DNA from 2 places in the Janthinobacterium sp. GMG1 genome. Region 1 is predicted to be linked to the other one. Evidence: riboswitches for the same ligand, from Rfam matches in the RefSeq annotation. Region 1 holds a riboswitch; the other holds the start of a gene.
The links. Region 1 has a riboswitch for thiamine pyrophosphate ahead of SJI03_RS19685 (TonB-dependent siderophore receptor). Riboswitches for the same ligand answer to the same signal wherever they lie in the genome.

Region 1 (3,414 bases):
CAGCGCCTGCAGTGCGGCGATGGTGGCGCCGATGGCGCGGTGCATGTCGAGCGCGGTGGCCGGCAAGCCGGATTCTTCCAGTGGGACGTTGGTCATGCGCATTCCTTTTCGCGTGGTGGTGACATCGGCTGCATTCTCCACCGCGCGGACGAAAAGCTCAAGCGTCCACGACACGTTTCCACCTGTTCGGCCATAATCATGGCTCAGCAACAGCCTAAACCCAAGCGGCAGGAGCCCCATGTTCAATTTCGACTTTTACAATCCGACGCAAATCCTTTTCGGCCAGGGCCAGATCGCCGCCATCGCCAGCCTGATCCCGCCGCAGGCGCGGGTCCTGATGACCTACGGCGGCGGCAGCATCAAGCAGAACGGCGTCTACGATGAAGTCAAGGCGGCGCTGGCCGGCCATACGGTGCTGGAATTTGCCGGCATCGAACCCAATCCCAGCTATGAAACCCTGATGCAGGCCGTGGCCATGGTGAAAAGCGAGCGCATCGATTTCCTGCTGGCCGTCGGCGGCGGTTCCGTGGTCGATGGCACCAAGTTCATCGCCGCGGCCGCCCTGCACGAAGGCGTGGCGTGGGACATCCTGGCGAAAGGCGGCAAGATCGTCGAGGCCGCCCTGCCCTTCGGCACCGTATTGACCTTGCCGGCCACGGGTTCCGAAATGAATGGTTCGGCCGTGATCACGCGCAAGGCCACGCAGGAAAAGCGCTCGTTCATGAGCCGCAAGGTATATCCTAAATTCTCCGTGCTGGACCCGTCGAAAACGTTCACCTTGCCGCTGCGCCAGGTGGGCAATGGCGTCGTCGATGCGTTTGCGCATGTGATGGAACAGTATCTGACCTACCCTGTGAACGCATCCGTGCAGGACCGCTTCGCCGAAGGCATTTTATTGACCCTGATCGAGGAAGGCCCGAAGGCGCTGTCGCACCCGGACGACTACGACGTGCGCGCCAACGTGATGTGGAGCGCCACCCTGGCCTTGAACGGCCTGATCGGCGTGGGCGTGCCACAGGACTGGTCCACGCACGCCATCGGCCACGAATTGACGGCCTTGTACGAGCTTGACCATGCACAGACCCTGGCCATCATCCTGCCCAGCATGTTGCGCGTGCGCAAGCAGGCTAAGCGCGCCAAGCTGCTGCAGTACGCGGCCCGCGTCTGGGGCCTCGACGGCGGCGACGAGGATGGCCGCATCGAGGCGGCCATTGCGCGCACGGAATTCTTCTTCCGCCACATGGGCGTCAAGACGCGCCTGGCCGACTATGGCCTGAATCACGCCAGCGTGGACGCCGTCGTCTCCGCCCTCGAAGCGCACGGCATGACGGCGCTGGGCGAACAGCGTGAAGTGACGCCGACCGTCAGCCGCAAGGTGCTGGAACTCAGTTTATAGATTCCAGCTACACTGTTGTAAAACGGTCAGCCAGCGGGACAGCTGGCCGTGGTTCATGCTAAGCTGTCATTTCGCTAGGGGTCCTGGAGCAGTCATCCGGGTGAGAGATACCCTTCGTACCTGATCTGGATAATGCCAGCGAAGGAAAGCGCAAAGTACCTCCCTCCTTTGATAGCTCCTGCGTTGGCGCCAGCCGAACAAGCAGCCTGCCGTGCTCTTTACCGAGTCGGCTTGAACCACGAGCAATCTATGTCCACACCGAATTTATCTGTTTCTGTACTGACCCTGGCGATCCTGCACGCGTTTGCCGCACCCGCCCTGGCCGCAAATGACACCGCCGAAGCCGTAGACCCGCAGGCCCAAAGCATGGCCGAAGTCGTCGTCACGGCCAGCAAGGCGCCAGCCGCCAAGCGCGCCTCCGTGGGCGGTTTTTCCGACGCGCCGCTGCTGCAGACGCCGGCGTCCGTCACCGTCATTTCGCAAAAAGACATGCAGGACTTGCAAATTCGCAATCTCAGCGATGCCGTCAAGCTAGACACCAGCATCAATGACGCCTACAACGCCGTCGGCTATGCGGAACAATTTTCCATCCGCGGCTTCAAGCTCGACAACAATTCCAGCTACCGCAAGGATGGCGTGGCCATTCCCGGCGACACGCAAATTCCGCTGGAAAACAAGGAACGCATCGAAGTGCTGAAGGGCCTGGCCGGCTTGCAGGCAGGCGTGGCCGCGCCGGGCGGCGTGATCGACTTCATTGTCAAGCGCCCGACCGCCGCGCCATTGCGCACCGTCACCGTCGAAGCGCGCGAGCGGGGCACCCTGTATGGCGCCATCGACCTGGGCGGCCGCCTGGAAGACACGCGCTTCGGCTACCGCGTCAACGTGGCGGCCGAGCGCCTGCGCTCCTACATCAAGGGCGCCGACGGCAACCGCAAATTTATTTCCGGCGCCTTCGACTGGCAGATTTCGCCGCAGGCCCTGCTGCAACTCGATGCCGACTACCAGGACAAGGCGCAGGCGACGGCGCCCGGCTTCCAGCTGCTGAACAATACAACTTTGCCAACCGGCATCAGCGCCGATGCCATGCTCAACCTGCAGCCGTGGACGCGCCCCGTGGAAACCGTCACCAGCAATATCGGCCTGCGCTTCCAGTACGCCTTCAATGACGACTGGCACGCCACCCTGTCGGCCAACCAGCACTCGTTCAAGCGCGACGACTACACGGCCTTCCCGTACGGCTGCAGCGCACAAGACCTGTACCCGGGCTTTTGCGGCAATGGCGACTACGACGTGTATGACTACCGCAGCCTGGGCGAGACGAAAAAGCCGCTGAGCGCGCAAGCCATGATCCAGGGCAAGTTCGCCACCGGCTCGCTGCGCAATGAATTCACGGCCGGCGTCTCAACCTTCCGCCGCAAGGACCGCGCCGGCCTGTACGTGTACGACTGGGCTGGCGTGAGCAATATCTACCGCCCGCAGATCGTCGACATGTCGACAGGCGTGCAAGGCCCCGTGCGCCTGGTGCGCAAGGATACGGAAAACTCCGTCTTCGTGCAGGATATCGTCAGCCTGGCGCCAAATTGGAAGCTGCATGGCGGCTTGCGCCATATCAATGTCGATGGCTACCAGTATGTGCTGAAGGCCGACACGGAAATCCGCGCCAAGCACGATTTCCTGCTGCCCAACGTTTCGCTCGTCTACACCCCGCTTGACAATCTGTCCGTGTATGCGGCCTATTCGCAGGGCATGGAACATGGCGGCACGGCCGACCGCAAGGCGGAGAACGCCAACGTGGAATTGTCGCCCAGCCGTTCGAAGCAAATCGAACTCGGCGTGAAAATGGATGTGACGCCGGACTTCATGGTGGCGGCCAGCCTGTTCCAGATCCGCAAGGGCCTGGAATTCAACCAGCCGCTGGAATTGCAGCCAAAAAAATATAACTTCGTGCGCGAAGGCCAGGCCCAGCACCGTGGCCTGGAATTGTCGGCCCAGGGCAAGGCATCGTCCAACCTGAGCCT
Region 2 (3,414 bases), on a different contig from region 1:
CTGTCGGCCAACGCCGTGCCGCGCGACATCGAGAAAGGCCTGGAAGCGGGTTTCTTCCGCTACCTGACCAAGCCGATCAAGGTGGTCGAATTCATGGATGCGCTCGATGTGGCCCTGCACCACGCGGCCGCGCTCGGCCTGGCCGATGACTCTCACGTAATACGCTAATTCAGCACTTATTTTTAGGAATACCGCCATGCTTCAAGCCACCGAGATCCTGAACGCCAGCATCCTCATCGTTGATGACCAGGAGGCGAACGTCATGCTGCTGGAACAGGTGCTGCGCAATGCCGGCTATACGCGCATCACGTCCACCATGGATCCGCAAGCCGTGCGCGCGTTGCACCAGCAGCACCGCTATGACCTGATCCTGCTCGACTTGCAGATGCCGGAAATGGATGGTTTTGAAGTCATGGAAGGCTTGCGCGACATCGAGGCGGGCAGCTATCTGCCCGTGCTGGTGATCACGGCACAGCCGGGCCACAAGCTGCGCGCGCTGCAGGCCGGCGCCAAGGATTTCGTCAGCAAGCCCTTCGACCTGGTGGAAGTCAAGACCCGCATCCACAACATGCTGGAAGTGCGCCTGCTGTACCAGAAGCTGGCCGAATACAACAAGTCGCTGGAGCAGATGGTGGAAGAGCGCACGGCGGAGTTGCGCGAAAGCGAAGCGCGTTTCCAGCGCTTCACGGAACTGTCGTCCGACTGGTACTGGGAGCAAGATGCGCAGGGTAACCTGACGCGCTTTTCCGGCCCCGTGGCTGAAATGCTGGGCATCGGCAGCGAGGAAGAGCCGCAGCGCTGGAACGCCACCGAGCGCGCCTTGCTCGATGCAAAAATCGCCGCGCGCGAACCGTTTCTCGATTTTATCTACAGCCGCGCCAACCTCGACGGCAGCACGCAGTACTTGCAGGTGAGCGGTGAACCGATGTTCGACACGGGCAGCCGCTTCATCGGCTACCGCGGCATCGGCCTCGATGTCACGGAGCGCCATCGCAGCGCCTGATTTATACTTGCTGCTATCCATATCCACAAGGAAAGCATCATGGCTGACAAATCGCCCCCGGCAACGCCGCAGCAATACTGGTTCCCCGCCAAGACCTATGGCTGGGGCTGGGGCTTGCCCATCACTTGGCAAGGCTGGCTGGTGTTCCTGGCCGCACTGGCGCTGTTCGCCTGCGGCGCCTTCCTGTTCCCGCCGCAAGACTCGCTGGCGCTGTACATCATCTATGAAGCGGCCATCGTTGCCGTGCTCATTTTCATCTGCCAGATGAAGGGCGAACCGACCAGCTGGCGCTGGGGCAAGAAGAAGTAGCGCGATGTACAAAGACGACACCTGCAAGAAATCATCTGGCCGCGCGGCGTGAACCGCGTATAATTGGCTCGCTGCCGCAAGGTGGCAAACGCTAGGGGTCCTGCCTTTCGCTGTGGAAACACAGTGCAAGCGCGGGTGAGAAATACCCTCCGAACCTGATCTGGATAATGCCAGCGAAGGGAAGCTTTAGGATGAACGCACCCCGCCTTTCCGCGTGCGCAATTCCGAACCTCCTTAGCTGGCTCCAGGCTTAAAAATAGTCTAGCCAAGGAGCCAAAATGAACGCCAACCCGAAATTCCTCTCCGCCACCGCCACGGTCGACGAAGCCGCCATCGCGCCGCTGCCCAATTCGCGCAAGATCTATGTGCAAGGCAGCCGTCCCGACATCCGCGTGCCCATGCGCGAGATCAGCCAGTCCGACACGGAAGCGTCGTTCGGCGGCGAAAAGAATCCGCCGATCTACGTGTATGACACGTCCGGTCCCTACACGGATCCGGACGTGCAGATCGACATCCGCTCCGGCCTCGATACGCCGCGTTTGCCGTGGATCATGGAGCGGGCCGACACGGAAGAATTGCCCGGCCCGACCTCCGACTATGGCATCGCCCGCCTGGCAGACCCGAAACTGGCCGAGCTGCGCTTCAATTTGCACCGCAAGCCGCGCCGCGCCATGGCCGGCAAGAACGTGACGCAAATGCATTACGCGAGGCGCGGCATCATCACGCCGGAAATGGAGTTCGTCGCCATCCGCGAAAACATGCGTCGCCAGGAGTATCTGCAAGAGCTGAAAGCCTCCGGCCCCATGGGCGAGCGCCTGGCCGAGCTGATGGGCCGCCAGCATCCGGGCCAGTCGTTTGGCGCCAGCATCCCGGCCGAGATCACGCCGGAATTCGTGCGCGAGGAAATCGCCCGCGGCCGCGCCATCATTCCCGCCAACATCAATCACCCGGAAGTCGAGCCGATGATCATCGGCCGCAATTTCCTGGTGAAAATTAACGCGAATATTGGCAATTCGGCCGTCACCTCGTCGATCGGCGAGGAAGTGGAAAAGATGACCTGGGCCATCCGCTGGGGCGGCGATAACGTGATGGACTTGTCCACGGGCAAGCATATCCACGAGACGCGTGAATGGATCGTGCGCAACAGTCCCGTGCCGATCGGCACCGTGCCCATCTACCAGGCGCTGGAAAAGGTGAATGGCAAGGCCGAAGATTTGACGTGGGAAATCTTCCGCGACACCCTGATCGAGCAGGCCGAGCAGGGCGTCGACTATTTCACCATCCATGCAGGCGTGCTGCTGCGCTATGTGCCGATGACGGCCAAGCGCCTGACGGGCATCGTTTCGCGCGGCGGCTCCATCATGGCGAAATGGTGCCTGGCGCACCACCAGGAATCGTTCCTGTACACGCATTTCGAAGAAATCTGCGAAATCATGAAGGCGTATGACGTGTCGTTCTCGCTGGGCGACGGCTTGCGTCCCGGCTCCATCTATGACGCCAACGACGAAGCGCAGCTGGGCGAACTGAAAACCCTGGGCGAGCTGACGCAAGTTGCCTGGAAACACGACGTGCAAGTGATGATCGAAGGCCCGGGCCACGTGCCGATGCAGTTGATCAAGGAAAACATGGACTTGCAGCTGGAACAGTGCGGCGAAGCGCCGTTCTACACCCTGGGACCGCTGACCACCGATATCGCGCCCGGCTACGACCACATCACCTCGGGCATCGGCGCGGCCATGATCGGCTGGTACGGCACGGCCATGCTGTGCTACGTGACGCCGAAGGAACACCTGGGCCTGCCCAACAAGGCGGACGTCAAGGATGGCATCATCACCTACAAGATTGCGGCGCATGCGGCCGACCTGGCCAAGGGGCATCCGGGCGCGCAAATCCGCGACAACGCGCTGTCGAAAGCACGCTTCGAATTCCGCTGGGATGACCAGTTCAACATCGGCCTGGACCCGGACAAGGCGCGCGAATTCCACGATGAAACCCTGCCCAAGGATTCGGCCAAGGTGGCGCATTTCTGCTCCATGTGTGGCCCCCACTTCTGCTCGATGAAAATCACGCAGGAAGTGCGCGAATATGCGGCCGGCATGGGC

Region 2: another riboswitch for thiamine pyrophosphate. It lies ahead of thiC (phosphomethylpyrimidine synthase ThiC); the one in region 1 lies ahead of SJI03_RS19685 (TonB-dependent siderophore receptor).

The regions. Positions count from the first base shown of each region.
Region 1 is NZ_JAXQNT010000007.1:251,831-255,244, reverse strand. It holds gene SJI03_RS19695 (hypothetical protein) at 1-96, opposite strand, end outside; gene SJI03_RS19690 (iron-containing alcohol dehydrogenase) at 239-1,396, shown strand; TPP riboswitch at 1,463-1,560, shown strand; gene SJI03_RS19685 (TonB-dependent siderophore receptor) at 1,646-3,414, shown strand, end outside.
Region 2 is NZ_JAXQNT010000016.1:113,808-117,221, forward strand. It holds gene SJI03_RS27520 (ATP-binding protein) at 1-168, shown strand, start outside; gene SJI03_RS27525 (response regulator) at 197-1,003, shown strand; gene SJI03_RS27530 (hypothetical protein) at 1,043-1,312, shown strand; TPP riboswitch at 1,396-1,511, shown strand; gene thiC (phosphomethylpyrimidine synthase ThiC) at 1,591-3,414, shown strand, end outside.